4 regions of the Fusibacter sp. A1 genome follow, and region 1 is predicted to be linked to each of the others. Evidence: riboswitches for the same ligand, from Rfam matches in the RefSeq annotation. Region 1 holds a riboswitch; each other region holds the start of a gene.
The links. Region 1 has a riboswitch for S-adenosylmethionine ahead of DWB64_RS00020 (O-acetylhomoserine aminocarboxypropyltransferase/cysteine synthase family protein). Riboswitches for the same ligand answer to the same signal wherever they lie in the genome.

Region 1 (6,103 bases):
ATAAACATGTCGTGGATACCGAGCTCTACGATTTCCTTCAGCTCGCATTCGATGTTGATGGGAGCTTCCTCGATCATGGGGGCGTTTACATGAGTCGCCTTGACTTTTGTCAGATTCATCTTCTTAAACTTATCGACATCCCTTCCGGATACGACTCCGCAGTAGTCTGTCGCGAAGACAAGATCTTTGGTCGTCAGGTTGATGACAAAGCTTTTCGTGCGCTTGATGATGTCATAGGAATGCCTGGATTTTCTGATCGATATGTAAGCCATGGCGGGATCTGTACAGATGGTTCCGGTCCAAGCGATCGTGATGATGTTGTGTGTGTCTTCTGAGTCTCCGCAGGAGACCATCACTGCGGGTACAGGATAGATCATCGTGCCGGGTTTCCAGGTCATTTTAGCCATAGTCGTTCCTCCAATCGGCGATCACCGCTTTATTCGGTCAGCCGAGCGTTTTGATGTCTTTAGAAATGAGTTCCAAGGACTGAGTCAGCTCATGTGAAACATCCTTCAGCTGACCAAGGTATTCCATACGTTCTTTGATGGAGAGCTGACTGTTGTTGATATGTGACTGCTGAGTGGTGATCTTGCTACTTGCTTCTACTGATAAGGTTAACATATTGTTCTTGGTTTCATCAATAGTTTTAGTCACATCTAAAAGGGCGGATTTTGAGTTGGTGAAGAGTGTCAGTTTTCCTTTGATCTGATCGAAATCCCTAGCTAATTGCGTGGTGGTCTCAAGCAGCTCATTTGCAACAAGTGTCGTATCATAAGCTGTGGCTTTTGTGAAGGTTGCAAGCTTGCCGACCTCTTTTGCGACGACCTCAAACCCCCTACCTGAATCACCTGCCCTTGCAGCCTCGATGGATGCGTTAAGTGCGAGCAAGGAGACATCGTCTGCGATGGTTTGTATCGTTGCGATAAGAGTGGTGATTTCATTCACGTTCTGACCCAGCGTTCCCATGTGTGTGAGGTCTTTGCTGATTTCCTGTTCCAAGAGGGACAGCGTATTGAATTGTTTTTCTATCACTTGGATGGATGATGCGATAAGCCCGCATGCGTCTTCTATTTTGTTGACCATTGATTTTGTAAATGAGGAGTGGTGCTCTACGGTGTTTGCGATATCACCCACATGTCCATTGATGTCCTTTGACAGATCATCGATGGTATCGCTCATCTTACAAAGCGAGTCGAGTGCTATTTCTGTATGGTGGTGATTGTCCCGTAGCCTTGTGGCGGTCGTACTCATTACTTCATACTGCCTGCTTGCGTCGTCCGCGAGCTCTGAAACGAGCTTGGTGCTGTCCTCAAGATCAGTCAGCTTGAGATTTAAGACTTCGTTCAGATCATTCGCCTTACTTTTGCTGATTCCACCGAAATAAGCAAAAAGACCAAGGAAGATCGGCGCGCTTTCCACCATAAAAAGCAGTGGATTGTCATGATGAATCGAAGTTATGGAATCCAATGTCAAGGGAAGACTCAGTCTGATGAGTTCAAACGTGATCGCCCCCAAAGGAAACGCACATCCGAAAAGTGCTCCGATAGCCGTATAATTTTTTGTAGTCCTGTTCCACATAATAATCACCTCCAGTTCTAGAATACCCTACGCGAAGGGGGGGCGCAAGTTGAAATATTTAAAATTGTTAAACTATTATTTATATGGTCATCCAATCTTGAAAAAAATCAATTAAATAAGTGGACGACCTTGAAAGAATACGGAGAAAACGTTATCATTGAAGTACCGTAAAAATATTTTTATACAGGAGGATTAGGATGTCTTTTCAAGAAAAACTAGCGAAATATGCCGACCTCGCAGTACGTGTGGGTGCTGGGGTCAAAAAAGATCAGGAAGTCATTGTCAACGCACCGATCAATTGTTATGAACTTGCACGTTTTGTGACTGCAAAAGCATATGAGGCAGGTGCAAAGAGAGTCGTTGTGGAATATGGCGATCAGCACATTACCCATGCGCTTCTTAAAAACGCTTCTGAAGAAGTGCTTTCCGATTTTCCTCAGTGGAGAGTTGACGGGCTGCTTGGAATGATAAGAAAAGGTGCCGCCATCATTTCGATCGTTTCTGCAGATCCGGAACTTATGATGGATATCGAACCTAAGAAGATGGGCCTCTTTCAAAAGGCCGCTGCACTCGCATCGGAAGAGTACAAGAATTATGTGATGCAGGGAAATACCTGCTGGACGATTGTCGCCCATGCCAACGCTCCTTGGGCGAAAAAAGTATTTCCAAAATTAGAAGAAACTCAAGCGATCGACGCGCTATGGGATAAGATCTTCGAAGCTACACGCATGCACGAGCCAGATCCTGTAAAGGCTTGGGAGAACCACTTGAATCTTCTGGATGATAAACTTGAACTTCTAAATGGCAAGAACTTTGTAAAGTTCCACTATAAGGCGCCTGGCACCGATCTGGTTGTCGGAATGCCTGAGAGCCACAAGTGGATCGGCGGTGGTCAGCTCAGCCTAACAGGCGACAAGTTCCTTCCTAACATACCGACAGAAGAAGTGTTCAGCACACCTCACAAATATCAGGTGGATGGCACCCTGGCTTCGACAAAACCGCTTGTTTATGGCGGAAAGCTGATCGAGAACTTCTCCTTCACGTTTGAAAAGGGTAAAGTGGTCGATTATAAGGCTGAAGTCGGACAAGATGCTCTAGCCAATCTATTCGCAACGGATGACGGTTCGATGTACCTAGGTGAAATCGCGATCGTTCCCCATGACTCACCGATTTCCAATACGAACGTGACCTTCTTCAACACGCTTTTTGATGAGAACGCATCATGCCACTTCGCATTTGGAAACGCCTATCTTCTTTCTGTGGAGGATGCGGACAAACATTCCAAAGAGAAACTGGATGAAATGGGTGTCAACCTGTCGCTTTCGCATGTGGACTTCATGGTAGGTTCAGGTGAACTGAACATCACAGGAACAACAGCCAGTGGTGAGGAAATCATCGTATTTGACAAAGGCAACTGGAAAATATAGAAACTATTGAAGAAGTGCGAGTGCACTTCTTTTTTTTTGAATAAATTGAATATCGCATGCTTCTACGAGTGGAAAGGGCACTTTTGGGGTAGTAAACTATGATATAATAGCAAAGGTGTTTCTTATCAAATTGAAAAGGGGTTAAGTGATGAAACAACTTGAAAAACAACTTATAAAGATGGAAGAAGCGGATTATGAACTCCGTCAAGATATTATGAACCGCGGTGAACTTTTTGCAGGCTACCATCCCGAGATACGGGCTCTGCATGAGAAGAACGCCGCCTTTGTCATGAATTACGTCAAAGACAACCAGTGGCCGGACTTTGCAAAACTGAGCGAAGAGGCTGCAGAGGCGCTTTTCATGGTGATCATCCATGCGATAAGCATGCCTGATTTCATGCGTGGGGCGTGGGATTTCTATAGTTTGAAGAAGGATCCTGTCACAAAGAGCTACGCTGCGCATATGGCCGATCGAATCGCATTTTTTGAAAGACGGCCTCAATTATACGGCACTCAGTGGGACATCAGCCTCATAGGAGAAACAGTACTGTGGGAAGTGGAAACCCCCGACCTGCTCGACAGCCGCAGAAAAGAAAACGGTATGGCCGAGTTCGAGGAGATTGATTTCGCCCTTATTGAAATGGATCTTGGAATGGGCTTGAAACGTCAGATCGGCCAGTACGACTTCCTATACCAGACAAAGTGGGTGTGCCCTGAAGACAACCACATCATAAGGCTTTTGCACTTTTACCGTGACTATGAGTCGGGCTTCATCATGGGGCCCAAATACAGCGCGGCCCATCATTTAGGGACTTTGGCTTTGAAAGAACCTACGATTGATCTTGTCATGCCGCTTCAGCATAAGGAAGCCTTTGACCAGTTCAATGAAGCAAATGGCGTCACAACGGTGCAAAAAGGTATGAAGTCTGGATCGTATGCGATCAAAGATGACTTGGGGTACCTCCATTTTGAGGTCATTTTTATCGAGTTCACAGAAGGTGACGATAATTGGGAGCTTGCCGGTTCAAAGCTTGACTTAGGGCTAGCCACTTGTCATACGGTCAACGGATGGTTGTTGACCCCTATCGCGATTTTAAAAGCGGCAATCCTAAAATGGGTAACCCTTGACGAGGATACGATGCAGAGGCTCAGAGCCCTCTAACCATGTTGATCTGATATATCATTCTTATATCTAATATCTATCACAAAACCGCTTGCTTTTGTAAAGTTAGGCGTTTATAATCCTATTAATCATTACTTATCGAGAGAGACCGAGGGACTGGCCCTATGACGTCCGGCAACCTAGCAATAGCTGTGGTGCTAAATCCAGCAGGTCAACAGCCTGGAAGATAAGGTATAAGAAAGTTCAATGACTTCTTGTAGCCTGCTACAAGAAGTTTTTTTTTATTGACGATCTTTTTAAATTATCAGGGATTTATAAATTGCCGTAGTGAATGAGATAGCGATTGAATATCAGGAGGATACACATGAAGAATGATTTCAGGTTTGAGACATTACAGATTCACGCGGGACTTGTGCCCGACGCTGCGACAAAGTCGAGGGCGCTTCCAATCTATCAGACATCGAGCTATGTCTTTGACGATGCTCAGGATGCGGCGGATTTGTTCGCACTTAAAAAATTCGGGAATATCTACACCCGTCTGACGAATCCGACCACAGACGCCTTTGAAAAAAGAATCGCCGCGCTTGAAGGCGGTGTCGCAGCAGTTGCGACGGCTTCAGGCATGGCTGCCATCTCGTATGCTGTGATGAACATCGCGGCAGCGGGGGATGAGATCATCGCTGCCAACACCCTTTATGGCGGTACGTCAACTTTATTCACCCATACCTTAAAACGATTTGGAATTACAAGCAGATTTGTAGGTCCTGATGATTTTGACGCCTATGAGGCTGCCATCAACGAAAAAACAAAGGCGATCTACATCGAAACAATAGGAAACCCTGGAATCAACATTCCTGATTTTGATAGGATCGCTGACATCGCAGCAAAAAACAAGCTGCCGCTCATTGTGGACAACACCTTTGCCACACCATACCTTTTCAGACCTATAGAACATGGTGCCGATATTGTCATCCATTCTGCGACAAAGTATATCGGCGGGGCAGGAACTTCAATCGGCGGTGTGGTTGTCGACAGCGGAAAGTTCGACTGGACGGGTGGCAGATTTTCTGAGTTTACGACACCGGATCCCAGCTACCATGGACTTGTATACCATGAGGCATTTGCAAACCTTGCCTATATCGTTAAGTTGAGAGTCACTCTTCTTAGGGATCTGGGTGCTTGCCTTTCGCCCTTCAATGCCTTCTTACTGGCTCAAGGTATAGAGACCTTATCGCTAAGAGTAGAAAGGCACGTCGAAAATGCCAGAAGCATCGCAGAATTTCTTGAAAACCACCCTGAAGTCGCATGGGTAAAACATCCGTCGTTAAAATCACACCCGGACTATGAAAGGGCGACAAAATACCTTCCTAAGGGAGCTGGAGCGATTTTGACTTTTGGAGTAAAGGGCGGTTACGACAAGGGTGTCAGAGTGATCAACCTGCTAAAGCTATTCTCGCATCTTGCCAATGTAGGTGACGCCAAGTCACTTGTCATCCATCCGGCGTCTACCACCCATCAGCAATTGAGCGCTGATGAGCAAATCGCCGCAGGAGTAAGACCTGAGCTGATCCGTCTGTCGATAGGAATAGAGAATGTGAATGACCTGATCGATGATTTAAATCAGGCCTTATCAAAATAAGACTTAACACTTAAGGGGTAAAAGCGTATCATAGATATAATAAGTTGGTGATGTCAAAGGAGAAGAACATATGAAGTTGGGATTGTTAGGTTTTGGAACAGTAGGCAGCGGAGTAGCGGACATTGTAAAAAAACATGAGGATAGGCTTTTGACGCTTGTTGGGGAAGCCGTATCGGTGAAAACAGCGCTTGTGAGAAATCTGGACAAGTACGCAGGCACACGTGACGATGTGCGGTTTACCACAAATGCGGACCATATCGTCGACGATCCTGAAATTGATGTGGTGGTTGAAGTGCTTGGCGGTATCGACACGGCCTATGCCTATATCAAACGCGC
Region 2 (6,103 bases), on a different contig from region 1:
GCATATGAAACATCGGGATGATGACATAGTCAAACTCATTGCCCTGACTTTTGTGAATGGTCATCGCATAGGCAAGCACCAGGTCATCGCTTAGTTCCTTAGAGTATTCCACCCGCTTGCCGTCAGAAAACACGACGACCATGCCTCTCTTATCCGCCGTCTCCACCTTGCCGATCTCACCGTTGAAAACACCGTCTCCATCTTCAAGGGTTCCGATTCTTGTCCATTTGATGCTGTAGTTGTTCCTGTTCTGCATGACCTTGTCCCCAACCAAAAATCGACCGAAGACCTTGTCCCCTCTCTGGGGATTAAGCCTGGCCTGCAAAGCGATATTAAGGCCCTCAGCGCCCAATGCTCCACTTCTTATCGGAGTCAAAATGGTAACCGACTCTATCGGATCTATATGATAGTACTTCGGCAGTCTCAACGAAATCACATCAAGAAGGGTATCGAGAATCTTGTTCTGCCTGGATTCCTGAATGAAAAAGAAATCCTTTCCCTTTTGGTTCACCCCAAGCTCACCGTCATGTAAGATCGCATGGGCATTGGTCAAGATAAGACTTCCCGCCGCCTGTCTGTGGATCTGCGACAGCTCGCTTGTCGGTATCACACCAGAATCGATCAGATCCCTAAGTATGTTGCCGGGTCCCACGGCAGGGAGCTGGTTCACGTCCCCGATCAAAATGATCCTAGTCCCCGTCTTTGCGGCGTCCAGAAGCTTTAAGAACAAAGGGGCGTCCATCATCGACACCTCGTCGATGACAATCGCATCGACCTCCAGCGGATTTTCGTAGTTCCTTTGAAAGTGCAAGAAGCTCGTATCTTCCTGATACATGTATTCAAGCAGCCGGTGGATTGTCGAAGCAGGTCTCTCGATAACCTCTTCCATTCTGCTCGCAGCCCTTCCAGTAGGTGCCGCGAGCGCATATTTTATCTCACTTGCCTCCATCCTCAGGACCAGTTCCTTAAGTATCGTGGTTTTTCCTGTTCCCGGACCACCTGTGAGTATATACATGGGTTCTATAAATGCCTGATCGACAGCAATCTGCTGTTCCATCGTCAGGTCCAGTTTGCTGAAATTGCCTTTATAGGACAGATCCTTGGGCATTCCGTGCTGAAGTCTTGCGATCTCCCTGATGATTCCTATCTCGGTCTTATGCATGTTCATCGCATAAATTCTGATTTCGGTTTCCACCTTCTCGACGTGGATATCCCCACCAACCGCAAGATCAGAAACCGCCACATCAAACAGGTCCTCAGGCACGTTTGCCATGCTCCTTAGGAGCCTTAAAAGTTCAGACCTACTGAGAAACATATGACCGTTCATCGCCTCCTGGTCAAGCAGATAGACGATGATCGATTCGATACGTTCCGCGGCATGATCGTCAAATCCAAGTTTCTTTGCGACCTCATCCACCGTCTTAAACCCGATGCGTTTGACATCCTTCAAGATATAATACGGATTCCTCTTGAGTTTTTCTATCGTGTGGGTGCCGTAAGCCTCGTAGATTTTAAAGGATTGCTTGACACTGAGTCCCAGCTGGTTCAAGAAGAACAGGATCTCCTCTGCCTCAAGGTGTGACTGAAAAGAGGCGTGGATCTTCTCGAATTTAGAGTCACCGATACCGCTGATCTCCTTGAGCCTATCGGGATTATAGCGCATGATATCGAGGGTGTCCTCTCCGAATTTCGCGACAATACGCTCGGCGGTGGATTCTCCGATACCTTCAAACAGACCTGATGCCAAGAAGTCCTTGATCTTATTGCTGCCGCTTGGGAGCAGTAGCTTGTATGCCTCTGCCTGGTACTGCTTACCGTAGAGCGCATGTTCTTTCTCAACCACATGAAACTCATATTGCATATCCATCGCAAGCTTTGTAAAAGTACCTGTGACAGTCACTTCTTCCTCGCCTGTGTCGACGACCAATATATGATAATGATTTTCTTCGTTCTGATAAATGACAGTAACGATTTCACCTGTAATGATCATAAATACTCCAATTCGGACTAGTAAATTTTGTATGCCTTAATGATAGCATATAATGCCCTTTAAATGTAGCAACGTAACTACACCTATCGCATTATGTATGATAAAATTATACTAAATACGAGAAAGGTGGTGCCTTATGTCAAAAGAATTAATCATACTAGGAACCGGAGGTCACGCTAGGGTTGTTTATGACGCAGTGATCGCCGCAGGAGATTACAGACCTATCGGTTTTATCGACCTGCAGACCGACTACACAGGCGAAGAGCTGCCTCTACCCTACTTAGGTGACTACTCCACGATCCGTAAGTACCCTGACGCACACTTTATCATCGCAATCGGCAGCAACAGGATCAGACAGGAAATCGCCGACGGATATGACATCCACTATGCAACCATCATCCACCCAAGCGCGATTTTCGGGAGCAATGTCACACTCGGAGTAGGATCCTTCGTGTCAGCAGGAGCGATCATCAACGCCAACTCCATCATCGGAAAACACGCGATCGTCAACACAGGTGCCTTGATCGAGCATGACAATATCATCGGACGTTATGCACATATCGGACCCAAAGCGACAACTGGTTCAAACGTCATCGTGGGTGAGCATTGCTTCTTAGGCATCCATGCGGCGATCCTGCCTAACTTGACGATAAGCGGATACAACACCATCGGCGCGGGAGCTGTCGTCACAAAGGATATCCATACACACGACGTTCACGTGGGCATACCCGCAAAAGCGTTGGGTAAGCATCATAAATAGGATATGTCAAATTAGATAGTATTTCTTAATTTGCGCCAATAAAAACAAAAAAACGCCCGAAGGCGTTTTTTGATTTATTATAATCCAGCTTCAGCTCTAAGGATGTCCGCTTTGTCTGTTTTTTCCCATGGAAGATCGATATCTGTTCTACCGAAGTGGCCGTAAGCCGCTGTCTGTTTGTAGATAGGTCTTCTTAGGTCAAGGTCTCTGATGATTGCAGCCGGACGAAGGTCGAAGTGTTTTGCAACAAGCTCTTCGATTCTTTCCTCAGTGATTTTGCCAGTTCCGTGTGTTTCTACAAGAACAGAAACAGGATGAGCCACACCGATAGCATATGCAAGTTCGATCTCACATTTGTCTGCAAGGCCTGCTGCAACAATGTTCTTAGCGACGTATCTTGCAGCGTATGCAGCAGAACGGTCAACTTTTGTAGGATCTTTACCAGAGAAAGCACCACCGCCGTGACGAGCGTAGCCGCCGTAAGTGTCAACGATGATTTTTCTACCTGTAAGACCTGCATCACCCTGTGGTCCGCCAATAACAAAACGGCCAGTAGGATTGATAAAGTATTTTGTTTTCTCATCTAGAAGTTCAGCCGGAACGATAGGAGCAACAACGTGCTTCTTAAGATCTGCAACGATCTGAGCGTGCTCGACTTCTGGACCGTGCTGAGTTGAGATTACGATTGTGTCGATTCTAACAGGCTTGTCACCTAGGTACTCCACAGTAACCTGTGTTTTACCGTCTGGTCTCAAGTAGTCAAGTGTATTATTCTTTCTTACATCAGTCAGTCTTTTAGCAAGTTTGTGTGCAAGAGAGATCGGTAAAGGCATAAGTTCAGGTGTTTCATTACATGCGAAACCGAACATCAAACCTTGGTCTCCGGCACCCGTGTTGGACTCAGCATCAGATTCCTCACCTGTTCTATGTTCAAGGTCGTTGTCGACACCTTGTGCGATATCAGGCGATTGACCGTCAAGAGCGACAAGAACACCGCAAGTGTGCGCGTCAAAGCCGAACTTAGCTCTGTCATATCCGATTCCAGCAATAGTTTCTCTTACTGTTTTTTGAATATCAACATAGCAGTCAGTAGTAATCTCACCACTTACAAGTACAAGACCTGTAGTAACCGATGTTTCGCAAGCAACTCTTGCGTTTGGATCTTGTGCAAAAATCGCATCAAGAATTGAGTCAGAAATTTGATCACAGATTTTATCTGGATGGCCTTCAGTCACAGACTCAGAAGTAAAAAATCTTTTTCTCATTGTAAAACCTCCTAGTGTTGTGTCCTGACGAATCAGGTAGATGTTTTTCTATCCCAATCTCGTAGCCCTTGAAGTCATCTTTGGGTGGTGAGAATGTTCAGTAAGTTAATTTTCGCATAAAAAAATGCGCTTCATAAAGATAAGGCGCAGTCGCTTCTCCTCATCTTCCAGAATTTAATCTGTAGGATTTAGCACCGTGTTAAAAACCGGTTGCCGGACGTCATCGGGCCTATCCCTCAGTCACTCTTCATAAGGTCCTTTTATGTAATACCCTAAACCATTAGGTTAACACATAAAAGTTCATTCAATTGTAAATGCAAGATAAACTATATCACTTGTCATTTAAGATTGCAAGCGTTTTTTTATATCATTTTTTCAAAAATTAATTCATCTGATGAACATCATCAAAAGCGGTATCGTACCCAAGCTTAGCAGTGTAGTGGCAAAGATAAGGAGCGAACCAAATTTGTAGTCGCTGTTAAACTGCGAAGCGAATATGGCCGTGTTGGCGGCAGCTGGCATTGCAGAAATGATCACAGGAATATATAATGTCAACCCTTTAAATCCTAAAAGTGTAAGCGCGGTATAAGTAAGCACCGGAATCACCACAAGGCGCAGCAAGGAGATCCACCATACCTGTGTATTTTGCATCGCTTCTTTAAACTTCACTTCCGTAAGGATAAATCCGATGAACATCATCGAAAGCGGAGTTGTGGTATCACCAACCATTTCCAAGATCACTTTGACAGGCTCCGGGAAGGAAAGACCAGTTAAAAACATGAAATAGCCGATTACAATCGCCACAAGTCCGGGACTCACGACCCGCTTGAGTCTAGCCCTTATCGATATCTTCTTCACCGCGTCATCCGATTTTAGAAGGTATACACCATAGCTCCAGATCAGAATGCTAAACGACAGATTGTAAAGCGCGGCGTAAAAGACTCCTTTTTCACCGAAAATCTCATAAACCACGGGGTAACCCATGTATCCGCAGTTGGAAAAGATGATGACATACTCCATCACATCCTTTGACTTGCCCGTGTTTCCCATTACTTTTGAATAAATCTTCGATATAAGGATCGAAACCCCATATACTGCAAAAGAAACTAGTATCAAAAGACCGCTATCGATCAACACATCCATCGAAAATGGAAAATCCATCGACGAGATCAAAAACGCAGGCAGTGCCACATTCAGCACAAAACTGCTTACTTCCTTGTTCATCGCACTGCTTACGATTCCAAGCTTCCTAATAGCAAAACCGATCATGATCAACATGAACAGCACAAAAATCTGACCCATCACACTCATATCCGACTCCTAATCCTGGTATGCTAAAAAATCATCAAAGTCCACAAAATCACTATCGATAAAATCATATAAAATGGATTCTTCAAAATCCCATTCCTCATACTTTTCGATGTCTCCGCCAAACCGACTTGTCAGCTTATCGTCCCATTTGAGCATGGCCTTAAGGTCGCTGCTTGCAAGCAGCAGCTGATCCGAGTCCGTAAAATAAAAGTAAGCTTCCACGTCTCCACTCAAATAGAAGGTCCGCTTGTTCACGTGATTGTTGTTGGCATGATAACAAGTATATAACCTTCCGTGGGGATACAAGGTCGTAGCCAGATACTTATGCTCCAGCACGAGCATCTGCTCGACAAGTTCAGTATCCACATCGTATAGATAGATGTATTCGGTTTTTCTCAGCATGAGCGCCGCTTCTAAGTCGCTGATTTTAAGCTGTGCCTTTATTTCAAAGTCGACCACGACACCATCATCAAGCATAATCTCGCCTTCGATGATCGTATAGGATTCCTCTAAAAGAAGGGCTGAAAAACTGTATTTTTCCCCTTCGATTTTTTCAATATGATTGCGTAGCAGCGAATAACGCTTATCCAAAAAATTATATTGATTGGTGCAGTACCTTAGATAGATCAGATCAATACCGACATATCTCATCAAAAAATAATGGATCAGCTCATGGGGACTTCTAAGATTCTCCGTGACAAGCAAGATGCCTTCCTTGAAGGTTTCACTGTCAAAGCCTGTTTTCTGCCTGTACCATGGGGATTCGCAGTAGGCCAT
Region 3 (6,103 bases), on a different contig from region 1:
AAACGAGGTGGATTATGTCCGAATCAACGGGAACTAGCTCAATTAGACGCTCAAGCTCTCGCGCACCACGTAAGCCCAAGCCCAATCAAATACCCTTTGGTTTTCTCTTAGCGGTACTTATGATTGCAGTTGCTGTCGGACTTGCGACAAAATCGGCAATGATGGTCTTCTTCTGGATTACCGGCATTGCATTCGGTTTTATTTTACAACGAGCAAGATTTTGCTTTACAGCTTCTATGAGAGATCCCTACTTAACCGGGGGAACAGCCTTGACAAGAGCCGTCATTGTCGCCTTAATCCTAACAACGATAGGTTTTACTGCAATCAAATACGGATACTTTTCACAAGGTTTACCGATACCGGGTATGAGTTATGTCGTTCCAATCAGCTTTGCCACCCTTGCAGGTGCTTTCATGTTTGGAATCGGTATGGTTATCGCCGGAGGTTGCGCTTCAGGTACGCTAATGCGCGTCGGTGAAGGATTTGCAATGAACGTTATCTCACTCATCTTCTTTATAGTAGGATCACTATGGGGTGCGAATAACTTCGAGTTTTGGAAGTTTAACTTTATTTCAAAAGGAAAAGCTGTATTCCTTCCAGACGTATTCGGCTGGCTGGGAGCAGTAGTCGTTCAACTGACTGTTCTAGCGCTACTTTATGTTGCGGCAGTCAAATACGAGAAAAAGCGTTCACAATCAACTGAAAATCAAGGAGGAACAAACAATGAAGGAAGTAGTATTAGAATGTTTTGGCGAAGCGTGTCCAGTACCATTAGTAAAGGCACAAAATCAAATTAAGGATATGGAGATTGGCGATATCCTAATCGTTCAAATCGACCACAGCTGCGCAATGAAAAACATCCCGGATTGGGCACGTGGCGACGGTCATAATGTTGAAGTAGAAGAAGTTGACGATGGAGAATGGGAAGTTATCATCGAGAAGGTAAAATAAAATGTTCAAAGCCCTTTTTAATAATCTAAAAGATGAACCTATCTATAAGCAGTGGTTTCGTGAACCGCTTACCTATGTTGCCGGTGCCGTGTTGCTATCCATTTTTCAAATAGTAACGCTCGCAGCGACAGGTAATCCATGGGGTGTTTCCGGTGTCTTTGCAAATTGGGGCGCTTGGATTTTCGAAGCAGTTGGCGGCTCGGTGGATAAGTGGTACTACTTCTCCAGTGCAGGTGCGCAAAAGACACTTGAGGCGGGTTTTTTAAACCATGCCGGCACCATGAGAAATCTTGGTATTATCGTAGGTGCGCTGTTTGCCACCCTTATGGCTTCACAGTTCAAAATCAAAAAAATTAAATCCATGAAGCAGGTAATCGCTGCAATTGTCGGTGGAACCCTGATGGGCTATGGTGCACGAATTGCATTTGGTTGCAACATCGGCGCACTTTACAGTGGAATCGCATCACTTTCATTGTCTGGCTGGGTTTTTGCTATCGGTATGTTCTTTGGTGCTGTTGTTGGTAGCAAATTATTAGTAAAGTTCTTTATGTAACCATAAACTGATTACTGGAATGGGGAAAATATGAGTAGAGAAAAAAAAATAGAACATTATGATGTTGTCATCATCGGTGGCGGCGCCGCCGGTCTGACTGCAGGTATTTATGCAGGTAGAGCGAAGTTAAAGACAATTCTTATAGAAAAAGCTTTAGTGGGTGGTCTTGCAACCTATACAAATGAAATCGCAAACTACCCCGGTTTTCCTGGCGAACCTAAGGGCGAGCATATTACAGACCAAATGAAACAACAGGCAAAAGACATGGGAGTGGAATTCAAGCTCACAGATGTCAAACACGTCGACCTTGAAGGCGATGAAAAGATTGTTGAAACCTTCAGAAACAAATACATCGCAAAAACAGTGATTCTTGCAACGGGTGGCAGACCTCGCGTTACTGGTGCGCTCAACGAAGAAAACTATCTGTTCGATAAGGGTATTTCATTCTGCGCGACTTGCGACGCCGCATCCAATACGGATAAACACGTCGTAGTCATCGGTAGCGGCGATGCTGCCATTGAAGAAGGAATGTTTCTGACTAAGTTTGCAAATAAAGTTACTGTATCTGTCATGCACGACGAAGGTAAAATGGACTGTAATGAGATCGCCAAAGCCCAGGCACTGGCAAATCCTAAAATGGAGTTCGTTTGGAACACGGTTGTCGACGCATTTGAAGGTGAAGGCCATTTGGAAAGGGTCATCCTTAAAAATGTGAAAACAGGTGAGCGCTTACCGATTACCTGTGACAACTGCTTTGAATTTATCGGTTACATACCAAACACGGAGTTGTTCAAAAATATGATCCAGCTTACTCCACAAGGGTACATTGTCACAAACGACAAGATGGAGACCTCTATTCCTGGTGTATTCGCCTGTGGTGATGTTAGAGACAAATGGCTTAAGCAAGTAGCTACAGCTGTTGGTGATGGAGCAATTGCAGGTTATGCCGCAGAAAAATACATCGCCGAAACGGAAGCCTTTGAGCAAATCATCGAAGCCACAGCAGACAAAGCTGGTCTAATTTACCTCTACAATGCAATCGATGCGCCATCACGTGACTTTTTGACTACCATCGAGCAGTACGAAACAACACGCAAAAACGAAGTAGCTGTCACCAGAATCGACGTTTACAAGTCAAAAGGACTTGCCGATCGATTTGGTGTAGAAAAGTTCCCTGCTGCTGTCGCTATCAAGAATAAAGAAGTACTTGTCGTATGCTATGACGAATTATGCAAAGATGGCTTCTGTACTACCATCTTTGATAACATGATTGAAAAATCTTTAGTAATACCATCTTAACAAACACTCTCAAGTAAAAGAGGCGCATTCAATTTGAATGCGCCTCTTTTAGTTAGCTGTAATTCAAGCGGATGCAGGTTCTTATCGACCGGCACATGACTAATTGAATGCAGGGACTACTCCACCACCATAGTTTTCATTGATAAACTCGACAACCTTATCCGATTGCAAGGCTTTGACAAGCTTCACATAGGTTTCATTGTTTTCTTCACCGGCTCTAACCGTGATGACATTCGCATACGGCGACTCGCTGCCTTCTAGCAGGATCGCATCACTTGTCGGTACAAAACCAGCTTCTAAGGCATAGTTCCCATTGATGATCGCGGCATCCACATCCTGAAGCACTCTTGGCAACTGAGCAGCTTCAACGGCGACAAAGTTAAACTGATGCTGATTCTCGACAATGTCTTTTTCTGTCGCTTCAAGATTAGTGGAATCCGCTAACTTAATGAGACCTGACTGTTCTAAAAGGATCAGTGCTCTTCCGCCGTTCACAGCATCCGCAGGGATGGCGATCGTGCTGCCCTCTTTTAACTCAGCGATAGATTTCACTTTATCAGAATAGAGACCAAGCGGCTCGACATGAACAGAAGCGATCGCAGCAAGTTCAAGACCATGCTCTGCTGCAAAATTATTTTGATAAGGCACATGCTGGAAGAAGTTCGCATCCAAATCCCCCTGCGCAAGCGCTAAGTTTGGCTGAACATAATCCGTAAACTCGATAATATCCAGTTCAATTCCTTCAGTTGCCAGATCTTCCTTCACAAGTTCAAGTAGCTCCGCATGAGGTACTGGTGATGCGCCTACTTTTAAGATGATTTTCTCGCTAGATGTACCTTGGCACCCTACAAGTAAAGCTAGTACCAATCCTAATGTAACTACAAGTTTTAATGTTTTCATAAAATCCTCCGTCTTCCCTAAAGTTCTTACACTCATCGATGTTTTATAATATTGTTTGCTAACGTGTTACCACTAAACTGAACGACCTGAACAAGTACTACAATTACGATAACGGCACTGATAAGTACATTCATTTCATACCTATGTAATCCATATCGTATCGCCAGATCGCCAAGTCCTCCTCCACCAATGGCACCAGCCATTGCGGAATAACCGATCTGACCGACAATGGTAAGTGTCAAGCCGGATACGATCGCAGGCAACGCTTCTGGTAACATCACCTTCACAATAATCTGTGATTTAGATGCCCCCATCGCCCGTACCGCTTCAATAACTCCTTTATCAACCTCCTTCAATGCACTTTCGATAACTCTTCCTACAAATGGGGCCGCTCCAATTGCAAGCGGTACGATCGTAGCAGTAGTACCTATTGTCTTTCCCACCATCATTCTGGTAAGCGGGAAAAGTAAAATCATTAATATAATAAAAGGGATTGAACGTGTCATATTGACCACACTCCCCAATATTGACTGGATCACCCTATTTGGCATCAGACCGTCCTCGCCGCTGACTGCCAGTAAAATTCCAATCGGAAAACCAAGCAGAGACGCAAATACCGATGACACAACCACCATATAGAGGGTTTGCAGTGTAGGTTCGATTAAATCTAAAAACATAACTAACTCCTAACTCGCCTTGATTTTGAAGAAATCATCTGTAATGATCTTCAAGCGCTCATTTTCTTTAGTGCCCTTATTTAAGGACTCAATATGGTTGATAGATCCGTTTTCCATAAATGCGACCTTATCACATATCGATTCAATCACTTCCATCTGATGTGTGATCAGCATGATTGTCAGTCCAAACTGATCTCTCAGCTCTTTAAGCAGCGCTAAGATCTCAAGTGTTGTTTTAGGGTCGAGCGCGCTGGTCGCCTCATCGCAAAGCAGAACTTTGGGTTGATTGACAAGTGCCCGGGCAATCGCCACCCTTTGCTTTTGCCCACCACTTAACTGACTGATGCGAGCCTGAACCTTATCGCCAAGTCCGACTCTTTCTAATAGTTCAATTGCTTTTCGCTTTGCAGCATCCCTTTTCATTCCGTCGATTTCAAGGGGAAACATCACATTCTCCAGAACATCTCTTGAAGACAAAAGGTTAAAGTGCTGAAAGATCATCCCGATCTCTTTACGCTTGCCATTCAGCTGCGATTCTGTTAATTCATTGATGATGACATCATCTACACCAATCGATCCCGAATCCGAACCTTCAAGACCGTTGATCAATCTTATAAGCGTCGACTTGCCTGCTCCACTTAGTCCGATAATGCCGAATATTTCACCCTTTTCAATCGTCAGTGTGACATCCTTTACAGCCTGCACCTTCTGATGGATCGTTCTATACTCTTTTGAAACCCTGTTTACGGTAATCATGATGCCTCCTATTGACATATATGTGATATATTAACACTAGACCAGTATAAAAAGAACGCTTATGAGCGTTTATTTTTAATGATCAACCATTTTGATATTAAAAAAGCTACTCCAAAGAGTAGCTTATAAAATAATCTCATCTCTCGGATTCTCCGCAGGATTTAGCACCTTAATCGAAATTAGGTTGCTGGGTTTCATCGGGCCTGTCCCTCCACCACTCTTGATAAGTGATCTATTCAATTGTCTAACGAAAATTACTATCAACTAACTTAGATACATTCTAAAGGCTATCTTATCATCTGTCAACCCTCAATTTAAAAAGATAAAACAACCACAATAGAGAATGGTCGATTACTCAAGCGGCTTCAGATTTTCTTTACCAGTCATGTCTTTGATCATGTTTACAAGTAAATTGATCTCTTCTTGAATATCGTCTAAGCTGACCACTTCGCTAGGGGAGTGCATATAGCGCAGGGGTAGAGAGATAAGGGCAACAGGTACACCCTTGCCGGTAAAACGCATTCTGTCCGCATCGGTTCCTGTGCGATTTGGCGTCAATTCAAATTGCAGTTTGTGTTCATATTTTTTCGCAGTCGCCTTGATCATGTCGTTGATCTTAAAATTGATTTGTGACCCATATGAAATAACAGGACCGCCGCCAAGTTTGACATCGCCATCCTTTTTAAGGTTGGCACCTGGTCCATCTGTTGCAAAGGTCACATCACAAGCAATCGCCATATCGGGTTGAATCTGTGCAGTAGCAAAATGTGCACCACCTGCTGTGGTTTCTTCATTGACGGTACTTACACCGTACACTCCCACGTTCAAATCTTCTTTCGAAAGCGCTTTGATCACTTCGCCAACGATAAAGGCACCAGACCGGTTGTCTAGGGCACGGGCAGACATCGTATTATTCAGCAGATAGTCATAATCCATATCGTAAATGACATAGTCGCCTACACTTACA
Region 4 (6,103 bases), on a different contig from region 1:
CGGGCTTAGGTTATGGTTACATGTCGGATACCGACATTGTCACGACCATCAAGCGTGCGATGACGATGTCGAATATCGCGATATTGAGTGACGAGACCATTAATCCTGACCTGTCTCCTGAATTCGTCGATCGTCTGATCAGCGAAACCAAGTGGCTTGTGAGAGACTTGTAATCATCCGCTAAATCATAAAAAGGCCAAAGCATATGCTTTGGCCTTTTTTGCGTGAATGGCTTTATTTGGTGAACACGCCGACCAGTTCAAGCTCGTCGACGATCGCAGGGCTATGGGGTGAGCCTTGCATGAAGTCCGTTAAGTCCTTGCCTGCTTTGATACCATCCCGATGGACTCCATCCTTCCATGAACCGATAGCGCTGACATCATAAACTTTACCGCTTACGGCGATCAGCGCAGGTTTGCCGTCTGTGCCGTCATAATAGGAAAGGGTCTGCTGATTGAAGCTGACGGTTCTGGGCTGTCTATTTCCTTCCCGGTGCATTCTCATCAGCATGGTGGCGGCTTCGGCCCTTGTGGCAAAGGCCGTCGGTCTGAAGGTGTTGTCCTTATAGCCTCCGATGATTCCCGACCCGTAGGCGGTGTAGCTGGTCTCCAGATAAAAGGAATCCATCGATGTGAAATCCTTTAAAGATAATGAAAAGGCGTAAGGATATGGTGTAGGATTGTCAGCGGCTTTTGCGATCATGTAAGCCATTTCCTGTCGGCTGATGGGTTTGTCCAAATCGTCAAAATGCTTGTAGGGCAAGTAGCCCTTATCCACCGCAGTGTTTACATACCGCTGGGCCCAATGACCTGTGGCCGCGGTGACGGCATCGGCTTTGAGTACGACAAGGATCTTTGTGAACTCGCCGCGTGTGATCGTGTTGTCTGGCCTGAACGTTCCGTCGCTATAGCCGTTGACGGCTCCGGACTGGACAAGCGCGTTGATGTCATCTGCCGCCCAATGTTTGCTCGCATCGTCGAACATGGCAAAAGCAATGCTTGTAACAAGTAAAAGAATGACTATCGTTAGTGCAAAAATGTGTTTTTTCATGTTTTTCACCTCTTCATCATTATACCCTCAATAGGCTAACCATTACCAGTGAAAACGCTTCGTTGAAATACCTCTGACATACCAACCGTATATGGATTGACACGGTCTGAGCCTCTGTTATAATAGGTTTAATTTAATAGTACTTATCAAGAGCGACTGAGGGACAGGCCCTATGAAGTCCGGCAACCTGGCGATGCCAAGGTGCTAAATCCTGCGGTGAAACCGACAGATAAGCTAGATCGACTACTCTAATTTATCTTGGAGTAGTTTTTTTATTAATTGGGACTAATTGAGGGCTGGGTGAGAGCGTATGATGTGCAAGATTGAAATAACGTATGACAGTAAGACGGTGCAAAAACCTTTGATCTATGAAATGACAAAACGATACGACATCGTCTTTAACATTTACCGCGCGATCGTGGATGAGCAGTTCATGGGGCATCTGATTCTTGAGATCGAAGGGGCTTCAAAAGCGGTGAATCAGGCGATCGAGTTTCTTGAACTTGAAGGGGTGCAGGTGGAGATCATCCAGACACAGATCGTAATTGACCGGCTTAGGTGCCACCAGTGCGGGGCATGTGCGGGGGCATGTTTCACTAGAGCACTCAAAATAGGTGAGGACAGTGGACTGATTTTTGATAAATCCAGATGTATCAGTTGTTATAATTGTATAGAGGCCTGCGATGTCCAGGCGATAGAAAAGGGGTAGGAATGAAGATTAGCAAAATACTGGAGGAAAAGCCGTTTTCGTTCTCGTTTGAGGTATTTCCGCCAAACGACGATACAAAACTGCCAAAGCTCCTATCGACAACGAACAAGCTACATTCTTTGGATCCCGATTTTATCAGTGTGACCTACGGCGCGCTGGGAGGGACGAAAAACAACACCTTTTCGATCGCGAAGAACATTAAGGACATTCAGAACATGAATGCGGTGACGCACCTGACCTGTGTGAACATGACCAAAGCTGAAGCTGCCCAAACTCTCCATTCGATGAGGTATTTCGGCATCGAGAACATCTTGGCCCTGCGGGGCGACAAGGGTGAAACTGATGTCCCCGGCGACTTCAGATACGCCTCGGACCTGATCAGGTTTATCAAGGAGACCCAGCCTGACGTGTTTTCCATCGGCGGCGCATGTTATCCTGAAGGACATATCGAGGCGAGAAACCGGACAGAGGACATCTTGAACCTCAAGATGAAATGTGACAGCGGGCTTGATTACCTGCTGACGCAGATGTTTTTTGACAATGAGATTTTTTACGACTTCATGGACAGGCTGACCCTTGCTGGTATACATACCCCAGTCATCGCTGGTGTGATGCCTGTACTTAATGCGAAACAGATACTAAAGATATGCAAGTTTTCGGGAGCGACACTACCGAAGAAGTTTGTGCGCATCATCGAAAAATTCGAGCATAATCCAGAAGCCCTCAGAGAAGCGGGTATCGCCTACGCTTCAGAACAGATCATCGACCTGATCTCTTGGGGGGTCAGAGGAGTGCATCTTTATACGATGAACAGCTTCAAAACCGCCGATCAGATCTGCGGCAATATCGAATTTGTGCGAAGTTCAAGGTGAGCAACCTATAAAAAAACCGTTTGAAGATTTCTTCAAACGGTTTTTGCTTGTGTGTATTATTCTCCGCTGTCGAAGAGTTCGATGATCTTTGCGTACATGCCGACAGCGTCGTCTTTCCACTGCTGGCACATCTCTTTAGCGGTTTTATTGCTTGGAACGCTGAGTGTCAGTTTCACAAGATTATAAGGACCTTCTTTGATTGATAGATCGACCATGTAGTTTCCTTCATCTATCTTTTGGTGTTCGGCCTTGATCAGACGCGACTTTTTCATATCCTTTTTCACGCCGACCATCACATCGTCTATCTTACCGGTGATCGCAGCGCTGATTCGGTCTTTAAAGAAATTCAAGGTGTTTATTCCCTGATCTGTGATCATATAAAGGTGCTCATCGTCTACATCGTGCTCCTCCAGCATGCCGTTTTCGACTAGGTCGAGCGTGTGCTGCTGTAGAGGGAAATATTCGATGAGGTTCAGCGACAACAGGATATCGTTGATTTGTTCGCCTGTTACCGGAACGCCCACCGCATGGTAGCTATATAGCAGGATTAACTTTTCTTTTACTTCTACTCTAGAATCTTGATTAAACATATTTTCACCACTTTATCATGGACACTTAAAGGTTAAGTTCAAACTAAAAATAGTATATCAGAAAACAAGTGAACTTGAAACGAATAAAGATTAAAATTACATGAAATTTTGAAGAAGATACACAAGATATTGTGGGGCAAAGTTATTTCGGCACCAAATAGCCAGTGGCGCTTTAACATCCGCGCAATCTCCGCTATAATGGTGATAGAACCGTTGGAGGTGCTTATGTATTCGATACTTGAAAACGTATTTAAGAGACATCAGATAGATCATTGGGGATTTGCAGACCTAAAGGGCGCGCTCCCGGAAGACTTGAACCACTATAAGACAGCAGTAAGCTTTTATGTTCCTATGTTGACAGCGGTGATCGATGAGGTGGTCGATGCTCCGACGGTACCGTATTTCCATTTGTATCGGACGGTAAACCGTATGATCGATCAAATCAATCTGGAAATCGGTCTTGCACTTGAAAAGAACGGCCATCGGGCCTATCCCATCGCCGCATCCCAGTCGCTGCCTGGAAAAGAACATCATTACGAAGGGCGATTTCAGCATAGGACTGCGGCAAGGCTAGCCGGTTTAGGAAGTATTGGCAAAAGCGCTTGCTTTATCACGCCGACCCACGGACCAAGGGTACGCCTGGGTACGGTGCTGACCACCTACCAGCCAGATCAATATCCAAAGGTTGAAGAGGAGTCGTGCGGGGGCTGCGACTTATGCGCCGCAATCTGTCCTGCCATGGCCATTTACGGTGTGAATTGGCATGAAGGTATTGAAAGAAACGAAATGATTGATGTAAGAGCTTGTTCAAAACACATGCACAGGGCATATCAGCACATAGGACGAGGTGTGGTTTGCGGCCTCTGTTTTTCGGTATGCCCCAAGGGAAGAAAATTAGGGAAGGTAGAGAATAGATGATGTATTTTATGAAATGGGCTGTGGTCCTTCAATTGACAGTTTCGCTCCTAAGCGGTCCGCTGAGCGGGGACGTGGTCGTAAAGAATCAGGGTATAAACGAAGAGGATGCTAAAGCGGTTGCAGAATCGATCGATTATGAAAAGATAGTCGATGAGCATAAACCCAATGAACTGGGTCAGGTGATGATTGTGATGTATCACAATCTTGTGAGTGATCCGAGCAAGGAAGGGTATTACGCAAGAACCCCTGAGAACTTCAAAAAAGATCTGATAAGGCTTTATAGTGAAGGATACGTACCGATCACGATGACAGAACTTGTCACTGGTGATTTTGACGTTCCTGCAGGTAAGACCCCCATCGTGCTGACCTTCGATGACGGACATCCTTCCAATTTTCAGTACCTGGAGGATGGTACCATCGATCCCTCTTGCGTCATAGGAATCTTCGAATCCATGGAGAGGGAGTATGAAGGCTTTGGTGGAAAAGCGATATTCTATGTCAACCAGCCGGTCGTCTTTGGCAACGCGCCGATTGATGCTAATAAAGTCGAGTATCTGCTCACAAGCGGGTATGAACTGGGAAACCACACAGCAGGCCATGTCAATCTGACTGAGGTCGATCAGGAAAAACAGCGGTCGACCATTGTCAAACAGGCTGAGTATCTTGAAGCGCTTAACGGAAACAGCTCCTTTCACTTTTCGGTGCCCTTCGGCCAAAAGCCAAAAGACTATTTTGAACTTGTCAAAGGTGAAGGGTGGCTCGCTCCATATAGAATGGTCAGTTCGGTGAATGTGGGCTGGAATCCCATAAAATCACCTTTTGATACTCGTTTTGACGCATATGACCTAAACCGGATCACAGTAGGTGATGACGACTACGAACTGAACTTCTGGTTGGATTATTTCAAGGACAATCCAGGCAGGCGGTTTATCTCGGATGGACTCAAGGATGTAATCACCATAAACAAAGAGACGATGGAGTACTTGTCTGAAGGGGCAAGCGCTCAAAAACGTGTTTTACTGTATGACGAAGGAGGTATAGAGTGGAAAACCAAATGATTATAATTTTAGTGATGATGTTTTTTATCATCTTGGTATCGATTCAGTTTACCCTGAACAGGCTCTTGTTCCATATGAAAGAAGTCGTAGCCCTATTGCATTTGATTGTCAATCGTCCAAAGTAGGTGGAGAGTGGAACCTTTAAGCAGTATCAAAGAAACACTTGTGCAGGTCGCAGAGGCGATCAGAGCGGCACTCGGCGTCCACGTGACCATCGTCGACCATACCTTTGAAAAGATCATCACGACAAGGGATGAGTCCTTAGGCAGAATCGATGAAGGATCGGCGAATGCGCTCTCCCTAAAGACAGGAGAGCTGCTGTTTATCGACCAGCCAAGAAACCACGTCGCTTGCGCGGCGTGCGGAAACAAAAACAGTTGCAAGGAATTCGCAGAAATCTGCGCCCCTATCGTATCAAAGGATGGAATATTAGGCGTCATAGGCCTAGTCGCCTATGACGAATCCCAAAGGGACTATCTGATCGCCCATAGTGAGGGTGTGAAGAAGTTCGTCGGCGAAATGGCCAAACTGATCGCATCGAAATATAGGGAAACCCTTGACCATCACGCGCTCGAGGTCGCAAGCCGAGAACTTGATCTGCTTGTGAGTCACATGGAGCAGGGGGTGGTCTACACCGATTGCAAGGGAATCATCAAAAGGCTCAACGACTATGTGGAGAACGCCTTTGGATTTACTGTCGGCTCGACGGTACCCGCTGATTTTTTAGCCGCAGCGGAAAATTCGGATCTCAGCCATCAGTCCTTTGTGATCAGTGAACCCAATATGACCAGAGGTATTTTTGATCGCCACACCATAAAGAACGCGACGGGAGAATGCGGATACGTCTTCTTTATCGAGACGCTCAAATCATCGATCTCGAGATACCATGCCCTCGAATCTCAGCCC

Region 2: another riboswitch for S-adenosylmethionine. It lies ahead of metK (methionine adenosyltransferase); the one in region 1 lies ahead of DWB64_RS00020 (O-acetylhomoserine aminocarboxypropyltransferase/cysteine synthase family protein).
Region 3: another riboswitch for S-adenosylmethionine. It lies ahead of DWB64_RS02895 (methionine ABC transporter ATP-binding protein); the one in region 1 lies ahead of DWB64_RS00020 (O-acetylhomoserine aminocarboxypropyltransferase/cysteine synthase family protein).
Region 4: another riboswitch for S-adenosylmethionine. It lies ahead of DWB64_RS03610 (NIL domain-containing protein); the one in region 1 lies ahead of DWB64_RS00020 (O-acetylhomoserine aminocarboxypropyltransferase/cysteine synthase family protein).

Annotation. Positions count from the first base shown of each region.
Region 1 covers NZ_QQWI01000001.1:1,607-7,709, reverse strand. The annotation lists gene DWB64_RS00040 (flavin reductase family protein) at 1-407, opposite strand, end outside; gene DWB64_RS00035 (methyl-accepting chemotaxis protein) at 445-1,578, opposite strand; gene DWB64_RS00030 (aminopeptidase) at 1,776-3,005, shown strand; gene DWB64_RS00025 (hypothetical protein) at 3,154-4,167, shown strand; SAM riboswitch class I at 4,261-4,361, shown strand; gene DWB64_RS00020 (O-acetylhomoserine aminocarboxypropyltransferase/cysteine synthase family protein) at 4,493-5,767, shown strand; gene DWB64_RS00015 (homoserine dehydrogenase) at 5,838-6,103, shown strand, end outside.
Region 2 covers NZ_QQWI01000004.1:325,479-331,581, forward strand. The annotation lists gene DWB64_RS07325 (ATP-dependent RecD-like DNA helicase) at 1-1,990, opposite strand, end outside; gene DWB64_RS07330 (acetyltransferase) at 2,127-2,750, shown strand; gene metK (methionine adenosyltransferase) at 2,828-4,015, opposite strand; SAM riboswitch class I at 4,173-4,271, opposite strand; gene DWB64_RS07340 (AEC family transporter) at 4,403-5,326, opposite strand; gene DWB64_RS07345 (hypothetical protein) at 5,336-6,103, opposite strand, start outside.
Region 3 covers NZ_QQWI01000002.1:186,881-192,983, reverse strand. The annotation lists gene DWB64_RS02925 (YeeE/YedE thiosulfate transporter family protein) at 15-797, shown strand; gene DWB64_RS02920 (sulfurtransferase TusA family protein) at 724-951, shown strand; gene DWB64_RS02915 (YeeE/YedE thiosulfate transporter family protein) at 953-1,504, shown strand; gene DWB64_RS02910 (FAD-dependent oxidoreductase) at 1,535-2,803, shown strand; gene DWB64_RS02905 (MetQ/NlpA family ABC transporter substrate-binding protein) at 2,903-3,703, opposite strand; gene DWB64_RS02900 (methionine ABC transporter permease) at 3,736-4,380, opposite strand; gene DWB64_RS02895 (methionine ABC transporter ATP-binding protein) at 4,390-5,136, opposite strand; SAM riboswitch class I at 5,270-5,366, opposite strand; gene DWB64_RS02890 (M20/M25/M40 family metallo-hydrolase) at 5,488-6,103, opposite strand, start outside.
Region 4 covers NZ_QQWI01000002.1:339,470-345,572, forward strand. The annotation lists gene DWB64_RS03600 (carbohydrate kinase family protein) at 1-173, shown strand, start outside; gene DWB64_RS03605 (S-layer homology domain-containing protein) at 235-1,050, opposite strand; SAM riboswitch class I at 1,191-1,286, shown strand; gene DWB64_RS03610 (NIL domain-containing protein) at 1,361-1,759, shown strand; gene metF (methylenetetrahydrofolate reductase [NAD(P)H]) at 1,762-2,631, shown strand; gene DWB64_RS03620 (DUF4364 family protein) at 2,688-3,221, opposite strand; gene DWB64_RS03625 (4Fe-4S double cluster binding domain-containing protein) at 3,447-4,139, shown strand; gene DWB64_RS03630 (polysaccharide deacetylase family protein) at 4,136-5,197, shown strand; gene DWB64_RS19190 (hypothetical protein) at 5,182-5,322, shown strand; gene DWB64_RS03635 (sigma-54-dependent Fis family transcriptional regulator) at 5,330-6,103, shown strand, end outside.